Regions from separate parts of the Paraburkholderia jirisanensis genome, predicted to be linked through region 1. Evidence: riboswitches for the same ligand, from Rfam matches in the RefSeq annotation. Region 1 holds a riboswitch; each other region holds the start of a gene.
The links. A riboswitch is a leader RNA that binds a small molecule or an ion and turns the genes downstream of it on or off. The one in region 1 is predicted to bind cobalamin.
Positions count from the first base shown of each region.

Region 1 (3,205 bases):
GACGGTGGCGCTCACGCCGCCCGGTTCCGGTCCATACGGCGGCACGATGTTGCCCGCGTTGCGAATCACAAACATGTCGCCCGGCTCGCGCTGCGTGACGAGTTCCGGAACCAGCCGGCTATCGGAACACGAGATGAACAACGTGCCTGGGTGCTGGCTGGTGGCGAGCTGCTGGAACAGCTCGCTGTGTTGCGGCAGCACCTCGCGGCGAAACTTGATAAAGCCTTCGATGATGTCTTGCATGACCCGCTCCTTTTGCGTTTCGTTCGGAGAACCGTTGAACGAAGAATGCAACAGCCGAACCATAGCGTCCAAGACCGGTTTGTTATCGTTTTTATAGGCTGCACCAATAGTAAAGCGGCAAACAACGTTGTCCGGTTTTTGCTGAACGGACGCGTGCAGCCTGATATCGGCAAATATGATGGCCGCCTAAAAATTTGCATAGCACTACCTTGCACAGTTCAAACGCATGAAAGCCGGCAATACGCTATTGTCTCGAGCCTCCTGTCTTTAGTAACGAGATGACCTCATGTCGAAAAATACGGATTTCGAACTCTATGCGTTCTGGCGTACCGCATCGACGCATCGCGTGCGCGTCGCACTGAATTTCAAGGGATTGGCCGCGCGGGAGCGCTTCGTCAATCTGGAGAAGGGCGAGCACAGAAGTGCAGCATTCCTCGCGATCAATCCGCTTGGAGCCATTCCGGCGTTAATCGAGGAAGGGCATGCGCCGCTTACGCAATCGCTTGCGATTTTGGAGTTTCTCGAAGAGAAGGTCCCTCAGCCGCCGCTGCTTCCGGCTGATTCTTATGAACGGGCGCGCGTTCGATCGATCGCCGCCGTGTTGGCCACCGATACCAACCCGCTGTTGACGGCTCGCACCAGGCAGTATCTGACGACGTCGGGCGGCTTCGATGAAGCGGCGTGGCGAGCCTGGCAGGTTCACTGGTTGACGTTCAATCTGAAGGGACTCGAGACGCGTCTTGCGACGGAACCCGAAACGGGCAAGTTTTGCCATGGCGATACGCCGACCATCGCGGACATATGCCTTGTCAGCATCTGGACGATTACGCAGGCCTTCGATATCAGGATCGAAGGGATTCCAACCATCGAACGGATCGTGAAAAATTGCGCGGCGCTCGATGAATTTGCGCGTGCGCGGCCGATGCTTCAGGAAGGCGCGCCGGGTCGAGCCGGCTAAGCGCATCAACACGCCTCACCGAGTCATTTCGATGGACTCAGGTGCGTCGCCATAGCCGATTGTTGGCGCGCATGTACAATCGCAGGCACAAAGCCCGGAAGCTGGTGAAAATCCAGCGCGGTCGCGCCACTGTGACCGGTCTCGTCGTTGCGACGTCGATACCGGAAGTCAGACCTGGGCCTTTGTTTCCTGCTGGTTCCCAGCTTGTTTCTTCTGATGCTGCTTTTGGGGCGCGAAACCCCTGGAGATCTCGACATGGCTCGATCCGCCAACCCGTCGCACATGCCTGCGTTGCCTCGCGAGTGTGCGATCCATTCTCCCCGTTACGCCGCATCTCGACCGACTGCCTAGCGCAGAACGTACGGCGTTATCGATGTGACGCCTCTCGAGCGGTAACCGAAAACGTGCATGTTCCTGCCAGTCGAATCGACGCAGGTGGCTTCGCACGTCCGGCGCCGATGACACGCGCTTTCGCGCGAGACACAAGACGACAGGATGTAACGGGGAATGAAAACCTTAACGACGCGTTCACTCGCGAGACGCGCGGCACGACGGAATCATCTATGCGGCAGTGCGTTTGCCTGTGCATGGTTGCTTCACGCTTTACCGGCATTGGCGGACGCACCGTCAGCGCCTGATTCGCAGAGCGGCGGTTCCGCTGCGACGTCGCCCGATGCCACACTGCCTGCCGTGCACATTCAGGCCACCACGCGCAATACGGCGAACGCGCCCGATCTGACTGCACCTGTAAGCACCGGCAGCCGGCTCGGTCTGTCGAGTCTCGATACGCCGGCTAGCGTCGAAACGATCACCAGCGGCCAGATCGAAGAGCGGGGCGACCGCAGCGTGACGCAAGCCGTGACCCGCGCGACGGGCTTTGCTACCGACGCTGCACCGGGCAACGGCGGCACCTCCGTTTCGGTGCGCGGTTTTAGCGGACCTGAATCGGTCACGACCTTGTACGACGGCGTGCGGATGTTTCCGGGCGCGGGCACGGTGACGTTCCCTTTCGACACCTGGTCGGTGGATCGTATCGAAGTGCTGCGCGGCCCGGCTTCGGTGTTGTATGGGGAGGGCGGGATTGGCGGTGTGATCAACGTCGTGCCGAAAGCGCCGCAACGCGACTATGCGACGACCATCCAGCTTGGCGCCGGCTCTTATGGCGAGAAACGCGTGGCGCTCGACACGACGGGCGCGCTGGGGCCGATGCTTTCCTATCGCTTCTACGTGAGCGACGACCGTTCGAACGGCTGGCTGCCGCGCGGCGACACACACACGACGGCGCTTGGCGGTGCGCTGCGCCTCGACGTCAATCCGACGCTGTCGTTCACGCTCGACTATGACTACGGGCGGCAAAAACCCGCGCGCTATTTCGGCGTGCCGGTCGAGGACGGGCAGTTGAACCCCGCGCTTCGCTTCCAGAACTATAACGTCGGCGATTCGGATATCTCGTACTACGACCAGTGGACGCGACTGAACACCACGTGGCGCGCAACGCCCGGCATCACGGTGCGCAACCAGCTTTACTATTTGCTGACCAACCGTCATTGGCACGACAGCGAAAGTTACTCGCTGCTGCCCGACGGCAACGTGCTGCGCAGCGACTACATCGAGATCCTGCATCACGAGAAGCAGATCGGCGATACGCTTGACACGACTGTCGAAGGTAATCTGTGGGGCCACAAAAGCCGCCTCGTAGTGGGCGCGGACTTCAACGAAATCTCGTTCCTCGATACCAGCAATTCACCGTTCGACGGATCGTCGACTGTCCCGGCGTTCAACTTCGATCCGGGCGTGTTCATGAGCCCTGACGCGACGGTACCGGCGTTTCGCACCACCACCCATCAGGCGTCGGTATTCGCCGAAGACCGGCTTGAGCTGACCGGGCGGCTCGCGTGGGTAAGCGGCTTGCGCTACGACCACATCGATTTCCATCGCGATACGTTCGCTACCGCGAACAGCGCGGCATCGTCGTTCGACAAGACCTTCGCGCATACCGGCTGG
Region 1 is NZ_BAAGSQ010000030.1:73,385-76,589, forward strand. Features, by position in the region: gene ACYVNQ_RS30215 (carbonic anhydrase) at 1-243, opposite strand, end outside; gene maiA (maleylacetoacetate isomerase) at 530-1,201, shown strand; cobalamin riboswitch at 1,248-1,399, shown strand; gene ACYVNQ_RS30225 (TonB-dependent receptor) at 1,709-3,205, shown strand, end outside.

Region 2 (3,205 bases), on a different contig from region 1:
GCGAACTGACGATCGGTTTTACGATGTGCGCCGCGTATAGCGTGCTGCCCACCTTCGCGCGCGCTTACAGCACGGCTTTTCCGGACGTCACGCTGAACCTGCGCGAAATCGTGTCGAACGATCTTGGCCCACAGGTGCAGAACGCCCAGGTCGATGCGGCGATCATGCTGGCCGATGCGCCGCCACGCGGCCTGACCGAGCGCACCGTGCTGGTCGAGCCGTTGTGCGTGGCGCTGCCGCGTACGCATGCGCTCGCACGGCAGCGCAAGCTGCACGCCGCGCAACTGGCGCAGGAACCGTTCGTGATCGCCAGCAAGGAAGTCGGTCCGGGCCTGCACGAAACCATCGCCGGCCATTGCCGTGAGGCCGGGTTCGAGCCGGACGTGCGCTTCGAAGTGCGCTTGCAGCAGACCGTGCTAAGCCTCGTCGACGAGGGTGCGGGCGTGGCGCTGGTGCCGGCATCGATGCGCCGCGCGCAGTTGGCGGGCGTGGTATTCAAGCCGCTCGCGGATGCGCCGACGGTTTCGCAGGTGCTGGTGTGGTCGCACGCAAATCGCAATCCGTGTCTTGCGCGCTTTCTGCAGATGGTGGGCGAGCTGCCGCTCGCACCGCTTGATGGCAGCCGGCGCGCGCATGTCGCACCGGCTGCGTAGAGGAAATGGGTTCGCGGATCAGGTCGTTGCTTCGCAGATCGGATCCGCGGGACTTGCCCGCTGCTACGCGCGCTTCAACCCGCGAGGCGCCCCGGCGCCCGTGCGCCGCGCTGCACGCGTTGCATCCGTTCGACGAGCGCGCCGAACAGCAACCCAAGCACGCCCCACAGCAGCGTCTGCATGCCGAGCGCCGCGACCCGGAATTTCCACAGCACGACGGCCGGGAACGCGGCCGGCACTTCGTTGATGTCCGGCAGGCCAATCTGCACGGCCGCGATGATCGCAACGAACAGCACGCCCGCCGCAATCGAGCCGTTCCACGCACCGAGGCGCGCCGCCGCATGGCGCCGCACCTTCATTGAAAACACCAGCGCAGTCAGCGAAATCGCGATCATCAGAAAGTACAGGCCGGTGCGATAGCCGATCGTTTCAGGGTCGCCGACCGACGGCGGATTCGGCGGATACTTGAGCGCCGGCACGATTGCGATTGCGACGAATGCGCCTAGCGCGAGCAAGGCCGACAGCGCACGCGCGCTGACACGGCCGGCCCGGCCGTGAAGGTACGCAAAAGTCAGCGCGAACAAGCCGCCGATCGCCGCGCCGTACGCGAGAACGCCGGTCAGCAACCCCAGCCCCGCCTGGGTCGGACGGCTCACCAGTTCTTCTTCATGTTCGTGCGCGTGGCCTTCAGCGGCCTCTTTCGCCGCGTCCGCTTTCTCTTCGAACGAGATCGCCTGATCGACTTGCGGCTCGCCCACCACGCGGGCAAACGCGAACGTGATGAGCCCCGCGGCGATGCCTGCCAGCATGCCGCGCACCAGCAATTTACCTACCATGTTCCGCTCCGGTTCAGTGGCAGGGGAAGCCGAGCAGGTGACGGCCGTCGTGCACGAACTCATGCACGTACATGCCCGGGATCAGCGAGGTGGCGCCCTCTTCGGCACCGACGAAATACAGCACCAGCAGCAACAGCAAGCCGCCGAACACGACCCATGGCAGCAGCTCGCGCAGCGGAATCGGCGTGGGCGCGGCGGCGGGCTCGAGAGCGTCGAGCGGCTTGAGTACGGTGTCGGTCATGACGGAGATCTCCTTGGGGATGCGCGCCCCGCTAGCGATAAAGGGAAAGGTGACGAAGCTGGGTCTGACTTACGGGCCACACCAGGACCATACCGGGTGGCCGATTACAGTGGCGCGACCGCGCCGGACTTGCACCGGCTTCCGCGCTTCGGATTGCGCTTATTCTACGCGTTAAACTGTGCCGCGCCAGAAGGGGCGTGGCTCATGCGCACTGCGCGTTTCAACGGAAAGGAAAAATGCAGACACGTCTGTTGCTGGTGAGCCATGCGCCGACCGCGGCGCAGCGCAGCGGCAGGTTTGCCGGCCCCGACGAAGGGCTCGACGCGCGCGGCCACGCTGCCGCTGCCGCGTATGCGCAGGCCGCAGACCTCGCGCGCGGCAGCAGCGCGGCGCTGACGAGCCCTGCGGCCTGCGCGCGTGAGACAGCAGCCGCCCTCGGGCTCGCTGCCACCGTTTGCGATGCGCTTGCAGAGACCGACTACGGTGCCTGGCGCGGCCGACGGCTCGCTGAACTCGCCGCTGAAGCATCGCAGGCACCGCATGCCTGTCACGTGCTCGAAGCATGGCTGCGCGATCCTGCCGCCGCGCCGCCAGGCGGGGAATCTTTCGATGCGGTGTTGGCACGCGTCGGCGCATGGCTCGACGGTTTTGCCGCGCCCGATGAGGCACAAGGTCGCGCATCCGATCGCACCGTGATCGCTATCACCCATGCGGCCGTGATGCGCGCGGCGATCGTTCATACGTTGCACGCTACGTCCGCCGCCTTCGCGCACATCGAGATTGCGCCGCTTACGGTGGTCGAATTGCGCCGGTCCGCGCGCGGCTGGGCATGGTGGCCGGCACAGGCGACTGCACTGGCGACTGCGCCTCGGCAATGAGTCATGCGCGCTAAACGGCGGCTTCACGTGGTCCCTGTCGCACCACGCCCCGTGCACGTCGAACTATTTTGTCCGCTTGCCGCGGCTTTTTTTGACGTGCGATAACACCACGGTTCCGACGTTCACGTTTTCCCGAGGCAATCCGATGGCTACGCTCGAAGCGTTTCGCTCCGTGCTCGACGACACACGCACGCCCGAGATCATCCGCAACCACATCATCGATTCGCTGCAGTACGCGCTGCGCAATTACGGCCAGGTCTTCACGTCGAAGGAGATCGAGTGGCTCGCGACGTGGGACGACGCGCGCATTCCGCTCGCCGCATCGCGTGAGTTGAACAAGCGTACTGCCGAGAGCACTGGCTGAAACGACGCAGCGGCCGGCGCTAGCGCGCGGCCGCCGGGCGGCGGCTCATGTGGGCCGACTCAGGCGGGCCGACTCAGGCGAGCCAAATCACGCAGGCCGACTCATGCGAGCCAAATCACGCAGGCCGATCAAGCCCGCCGCCGCTCAACCCCGGCATCAGCGTACCGTTGCCATGCGTAAAGTCGAGCACGCGGCGCGCCGACTCGACGCCGGTCACCGGCAAGCCGGCTGGA
Region 2 is NZ_BAAGSQ010000025.1:870,934-874,138, forward strand. Features, by position in the region: gene ACYVNQ_RS15535 (LysR family transcriptional regulator) at 1-653, shown strand, start outside; gene ACYVNQ_RS15540 (CbtA family protein) at 728-1,489, opposite strand; gene ACYVNQ_RS15545 (CbtB domain-containing protein) at 1,503-1,730, opposite strand; cobalamin riboswitch at 1,770-1,926, opposite strand; gene ACYVNQ_RS15550 (histidine phosphatase family protein) at 1,967-2,608, shown strand; gene ACYVNQ_RS15555 (hypothetical protein) at 2,754-2,972, shown strand; gene ACYVNQ_RS15560 (dienelactone hydrolase family protein) at 3,088-3,205, opposite strand, start outside.
Region 2: it holds a riboswitch for cobalamin, as region 1 does, so the genes downstream of both, ACYVNQ_RS15545 (CbtB domain-containing protein) here and ACYVNQ_RS30225 (TonB-dependent receptor) in region 1, are expected to answer to the same signal.

Region 3 (3,205 bases), on a different contig from region 1:
GCGTACCGTCGTACAGCCCCATTACGCCTTCGATCAGGATCAGATCGGCCTGCGCAGCGGCTTGCGCGAGCAGTTCGCGGCATCGGTTCGCGCCGACCATCCACAGGTCGAGCGATTCGACCGGCGCGCCACTGGCGCGCGCGAGAATCATCGGGTCGAGAAAGTCCGGCCCGGTCTTGAACACACGCACGCGCCGGCCCGCGCGCCGATGCAGGCGCGCGAGCCCTGCGGTGATGGTCGTCTTGCCCTGGCCGGAAGCGGGCGCGCTGATGAACAGCGCCGGACACGCGGTCATCGATCAGAACTCCACGCCGCGCTGCGCCTTCACATGCTGCTCGCGGTACGGATGCTTGACGATGCGCATTTCGGTGACGAGATCGGCGGCCTCGACCAGCGCTTCGGGCGCATGGCGGCCGGTCACGACGACGTGCAGCATCGCCGGCCGCGCGTTGAGCACGCCGAGCACTTCGTCGAGCGGCAGGTATTCGTACTTCAGCACCGTGTTCAGCTCGTCGAGAATCACCATCTGATAGTCGCCGCTTTCGATCATCCGGCGCGCTTCGTCCCAGCCTTTGCGGGCGGTTGCGACGTCGGCGTCGCGGTTCTGCGTGTTCCACGTATAGCCGTCGCCCATCGTAATGAACTCGCAGTTCGGCAGCGCGCCGAGGAAATCGCGTTCGGCCGTGTGCAGCGCGCCCTTGATGAACTGCACGACGCCGAGTTTCATGCCATGGCCGAGCACGCGTACGGCCATGCCGAATGCAGCCGTGGTCTTGCCCTTGCCGGTGCCCGTATTGACGATCAGCAAACCCTTTTCGACGGTGGCCTCGGCCTGTTTCTTCTCGTGGCCTTCGCGGCGGCGCTGTGTCATGCGCAGGTGGGCTTCGGGATCGGTTTTCATGGTGGGTCCTGTGCGATGGAGGGATTCGAGACGTGCGCGGCGTGGCTTGCGTGCGCACCCGTATCGAAGCTTGCGATCGCGACGGTCACGCCGTCGCGCACGCGTTTGGGTGTAATCAGCTGGCCGGCGGGCGCGGCGAGCAGCGCGCATGGCTCGCATACGCCGCCGACGCCGGCATGGGCACGCACGGTCTCTGAAGGTGTCGGCCCTGCAGGCGCGCCAGCAATCTGCGCGCGCGAAAAGGCCTGCAGCGCTAGCGCATGCCGCGCGCAGAACGCAAGCAAGCCGGGTTCTTGAGCTTTGGAATCGAGTGTGGCGACGGTCAGAACTTCGTCGATCGAATGCGCGCCGAGCGCGTCGCGCACGGCTGCGTCGATCTGTTCGAACGACGCGCCGCTCCTGCAGCCGATGCCGAGCACGAGCCGTTTCATCGGCTGCCGCCGCGAGCGTAACGACAGGCCGGCGTGCGCTCTGCGCGTGCGGCCATGAAATGAAGCAGCTGAAAAAGCCTCATGCGATGTCACATAGCGTGCGCGATGGCGATAGAAGAAGGCGCACCGCGCGTGGGCGCCCGTGTCCGTCCCCCGCGGAACCGGCGATCGGCGAGCGTGACGTTCGCCCCCTTGCGTCTGGCCGGTATCCGGGCTGACGGCCGCAGGCGTTTCGCCTTCCCACCCGCGTTGCCGGGCAGTGGCTTTGAAACGCCTGTGCAGAGTGGGATCTGCGGGCCGCTTACCGTTGCGGGGACAGCACAGGTTTGGCGGCGATCTGCGTCAGGCCGCGCTTTCCTGTTTCCCGTTTAACCACCTGTGCGCGTGAAAACGCAGGGCGGCACCGGACGCGCGCATACGATAGCACAGGCGGGCGCGTGGCCGGCCCGGCGCACACAAACGTCCATGCGTGCCGTCGCGATAACGATAAAGGCTCATTCAGATCGTTTATTGACAGTTCGATCCATTTCTGGAGCCATGATCCGCACGGCAAGGCGACATGCTGTCTGCTGAAGATGTGCTGGATTCGAAGCCGGATAAAGCGAATATTCTTGCATATTTAATGATGTTTAGGATGTTTATAGACGGCATCGCCACACGCCCACTATGTTGATCACGTGGGATATTTTTTCTTCTTATATTGACTGTAAAGTCCATAACAACGAAGAACACCCTCAACCCGCGGCTAGCCGCTTTACCCATCTGGAGAGCCTTCATGGCGCACACCGTCTTCATCACCGGCACAAGCAGCGGCCTCGGCAAGCGCGCAGCGCTTTACTTTGCCGAACAAGGCTGGAACGTCGCCGCGACGATGCGCGATACCGCACGTGGCAATGAACTGGCGCAGCACGACCGTATTCATGTGATCGAACTCGACGTGACCGACGCATCGCAAGCACGCCGCGCGGCGCACGAGGCGATCGAGGTATTCGGCGGCATCGATGTAGTGGTCAACAACGCGGGTGTCGGCGCATACGGCCCGCTCGAATTCGCGAGCGAGGAAACCATCGACTGGCAATTCGCCGTCAACGTGCGCGGCCCGATCAACGTGATCCGCGCGTTCCTGCCGCACATGCGTGCACAAAAGCGCGGCAAGATCATCAACATCAGTTCGTTCATGGGCGTGACGACGGCGGTGCCCACCGGCTCGCTCTACAACATGTCGAAGTTCGCGCTGGAGGGCTTGATCGAGGGCCTGTACTACGAGCTCGCGCCGCTTTCGATCGATCTGCACCTCGTCGAGTCCGGCGGCTTCAAGGACAACAGCTTCGCGTCCAACATGACGTTCAGCACCGATCCGACCATCAACGATTACGACCGCATCGTCGACAAGGTGCAGGCGCTGTTCGCGTCGAGCGACCCGAACCTGCGCGACGATCCGCAATTGATCGTCGACGAGATCTACGCGCTCGCAACGGGCGCCAACAAGCAGTTCCGCACGCTGGTCGGGCAGATGTCGAAGGATCTGGTCGCGCTGCGTTCGTCGGTGCCGATCGAAGACTATCTGGCGAAGCTCGCCGCGCAGTTTTCGTAACCGCTTGCCGTGCGGCGCAGCTTGCAGGCGCCTTTCTTGACGCACAGCACTGCCGGGCCTACACTCGCACGCACTTCTGGTGCTCGCGAGCGCGTTCTGGCGTGCGCAGTTAAACGGGAAACAGCGGGCCCCGTCCGCCGCCGCGCGGCGACCGGGTCAACCTGTGCTGCCCCCGCAACGGAAGGCGAGCGCATCGCGTCAGTCGCGATGCAGAGCCGGCTTCGCTGGCGGTGCGCAAGGCCGCGCCGCCAGACAACCACTGCGCGAGAAATCGTCTAC
Region 3 is NZ_BAAGSQ010000025.1:222,030-225,234, forward strand. Features, by position in the region: gene ACYVNQ_RS12925 (cobyrinate a,c-diamide synthase) at 1-295, opposite strand, end outside; gene cobO (cob(I)yrinic acid a,c-diamide adenosyltransferase) at 299-901, opposite strand; gene ACYVNQ_RS12935 (cobalamin biosynthesis protein) at 898-1,332, opposite strand; cobalamin riboswitch at 1,516-1,755, opposite strand; gene ACYVNQ_RS12940 (SDR family oxidoreductase) at 2,108-2,926, shown strand; cobalamin riboswitch at 2,987-3,205, shown strand, end outside.
Region 3: it holds a riboswitch for cobalamin, as region 1 does, so the genes downstream of both, ACYVNQ_RS12935 (cobalamin biosynthesis protein) here and ACYVNQ_RS30225 (TonB-dependent receptor) in region 1, are expected to answer to the same signal.

Region 4 (3,205 bases), on a different contig from region 1:
ACGGCTGCGCGCGCTCGCAGGCGAAGCCCAACGCAGCGAGGCGGGCGAGTGCTGACTGCGCGTGGTTCTCGGGTACGTCGGGCAATAGCACGCTTTGCCACGGCGTGATGCGCAGCGTGCCGTTGCCCGCTTCGCGAGCCAGTGTGGCGAGTTCGCGCAGTGTCGCGGCATCGAGGCGTCCGAGCGGCGGCTGGCCGCCGACTTGCGACAGCGCGCGTGAGGCGCCCGATGCGTGCGTGAATGGGCGCCCAGGCAGGTGGCCGGAAGGGTGCTCAGATAACCGCCCAGCTTCGCTCGCAGATTCGCGCTGCGGCTGCACGCCGAAACGCAATGCCGCATCTGCCGGTGTGCGTCGCCACGCAGCGATCTGCGGACCGCGCAGCAACGCAAAATCGAGGCGCGCTGCGGCGCGTTCGAGTAGCGCTTCTGCAGGATGCTGCGCGAGCAGATCGCGCATGCGCGTCATCTCGGGGGTGGCCAGCTCGATGAACGTGTCGAGTAGTGCGCGCACCAGCGCAGGCACCTGCGCCGGCCGCACTGCCGCGAGCGCGGTTTGCTGATGCGGCGCAACCGGGATGGTGCCGGCGAGGCCGAATGCCAGGCGCGGCCCGTCTTCGCACGGCAGCGCGGCGAGCCAGATATCGTGCGGGTGACCGAGCATCGTCAGGCGTTCGCCGCCATCGAGCTGCAATGCAAATTTGGGCGACAGCGCGGCAAAACGTGCTTCGCTGCGCAGCAGCGTGAGGATGTCTTCGGCGAGCGGCTGCGTGTCGATCAGTGCTGCAGGATCACGGCCTGCGGCTGGGCTCAGCATCAGGTTGCGCACGTCGTCTGCGGCCGGGTTCGCCGGCTGCGCGAGCGCGGTGTCTGCTGCGCTTGCGACCCCAGCGACCCCAGCGACCCCAGCAGGCCCAAGCCCGGCCGCCAGCAACCGCGCGATCAGCGCCTGTTGTTCACCCGCGCGCACGCCGCGAATCTGCAGGTTCGCGCGATTGGTCGCTTCGATCACTCCCGACGCATGGGCAAGCGCTGCGTCGGCAATCGCGTCTGCCGCGTCCGCGCTCAATGCGCCGCCGGGCAGCCTGATCCGGCACAGCCCGCCGTCGCGCGCCGCGACGATGCGCACCAGCCCCGGACACGCCGACGCACGTGGCGTGGCGGCGCTAACGGGCGCATCGACAGCAGGAAAGGCGTGGTTCAAATCGGTTACCGGGTAAGCGTCGCGCGACGGCCCGGGCATTTCGCCGCGCATACGGCGGCGAAAAAGCTCGGCATCGGTACACCCCGCCCGATGTTTGGCTGGCACGAACAGTGTTGCCGGCAGGTCTCCTGGCTCGCAGGTCGTGATCCACACCGCCTTCCCGGTTAGACCAGTGGCGCGGTTCAGGTGTGGACTCGCTGCATACAGTTGCGGGGGCAGCCACGGTGATGCGTGTTCCCTCTTCGGCCCCGAAGGGCGCCGGCGACGCTTATTATGCCTTTTTTCGCTACGCCCAACGACCGTGAGCGGCCCGCAAGGCCGCCGCGCGCGGCGTTGCGCCGCGCGGGTGCCTACGGGGGTGCCTACGGGGGTACCTACGGGGGTACCTAATGAGTCGCGCCGATTTTCACCAGCGCATCGAACGCGCTCTGGTTGCCCTGTGCGCGGGCGGTATCGAGTGCGGTGCTGCCGCGCGCATCGGTGTGATCCGGGTTCGCGCCGCGCGCCACCAGATCGGACAACAGATCGAGCCGCCCAAACAGCGCGGCGAACGATAGCGCGGTTTCGCCCGCGTTGTTGGTCTGGTCGATCGGGCACGAGGCCTTCATCAGGGTGCGGGCGATCTCGCTCTCGCCCTTGAACAGCGCACCCATCAGCGCGGTGTTGCCGTGCCTGTCCGCTACGCACGGATTGGCGCCGGCCTTCAGCAGAAACGCAAGCGCATCGGGATGATTGTCATAGGCGCTCAGGACGAGTGCGGTATAGCCTTGCGGCGTGGTTGCATCGAGTGGATAGCCGGCTTGCGTCAGCGCTTGCAGGATATCGACGCGGCCAAGGCGCGCGGCGTCGAACCAGTCTTCGTCGTATTGACGCAGTTGCTGCGCGGGGATGGCCGAAGGCGGTGTATGGAGTTCGCGGGTCGATGCGCATCCGGCACAAAGCGCGGTGCACAGCGACACGAGCGCAGCAAGCTGCGTGGCAGGCAATCGCATCATGGGCTCGAATTCAGGGGAGGGAGAACCTGCATGCTCTCGCGTGCCGACACCCGCGCACGGCACGCGAGTTGGCACGCGAGCTACACGGCCGCCTAGTTTTCCTGCAGCTTCGCTGCCAGGTCCGCCACCCGCGATACATCCGCGTGCGTCGCACTGGCCAGACGCTTGCCGTAGTCGGCATCGGCCTTGTAGAAGTACGACAGCATCGCGTACTTGTTCCTGTCGTTGGTGACATGGTTCAGGTCCGCCGACAGTGCGGTAATCAGATCGCTCTTGTCCTGCTTCGACAGCGCGCGATAGTACTCGCCGGCCTCGCGGAAGTTCAGCGTCTTGTGGATCGCCGCCTGCTGCGTGGTGCCGGACAGCGGCGTCTGCACGTACTTGTACTTCGGATCCTGCGGAATTTCAGCGAGCGTCGACGGTTCGTAGTTCACTTCGCCGGTGCGCTTGCCGGCGTTCAGCTCGCCGTCCTGATTCACGTTGGTGACCGGTACGATCGGCCGGTTGATCGGCAGATCGTTGAAGTTTGCGCCGAGGCGATACATCTGCGTATCGGCGTACGCGAACATGCGGCCCTGCAGCATGCGGTCTTCCGAAGGCTCGATACCCGGCACCATGCGCGACGGCGCGAATGCGGATTCCTCGGTGGACTGGAAGTAGTTGTCCGGCACCTGGTTCAGCACCATCGTGCCCACCTTGCGCTCCGGCACGGTGCTCCAGACTTTGGTATCGTCGAGCGCATCGTAGTCGAACTGGTTCAGATCTTCCGGCTTCAGCACCTGAACGTACAGATCCCATTTCGGGTAATCGCCTTTACGGATTGCGCCGTAAAGGTCGTTGGTCATCATGTTCCAGTCATTGCCAATCGATGCGGCAATGTTTTGCGGGCGAATTCCGTGAATGCCCTGCTCGCTTTTCCAATGGAATTTCACGTAATGCACTTCGCCTTTTTCATTGACGAATTTAAAGGCATGAACTGCAAAACCATCCATATGGCGATATGAATCCG
Region 4 is NZ_BAAGSQ010000025.1:237,160-240,364, forward strand. Features, by position in the region: gene ACYVNQ_RS12985 (precorrin-3B synthase) at 1-1,240, opposite strand, end outside; cobalamin riboswitch at 1,303-1,479, opposite strand; gene ACYVNQ_RS12990 (ankyrin repeat domain-containing protein) at 1,588-2,196, opposite strand; gene ACYVNQ_RS12995 (catalase) at 2,289-3,205, opposite strand, start outside.
Region 4: it holds a riboswitch for cobalamin, as region 1 does, so the genes downstream of both, ACYVNQ_RS12985 (precorrin-3B synthase) here and ACYVNQ_RS30225 (TonB-dependent receptor) in region 1, are expected to answer to the same signal.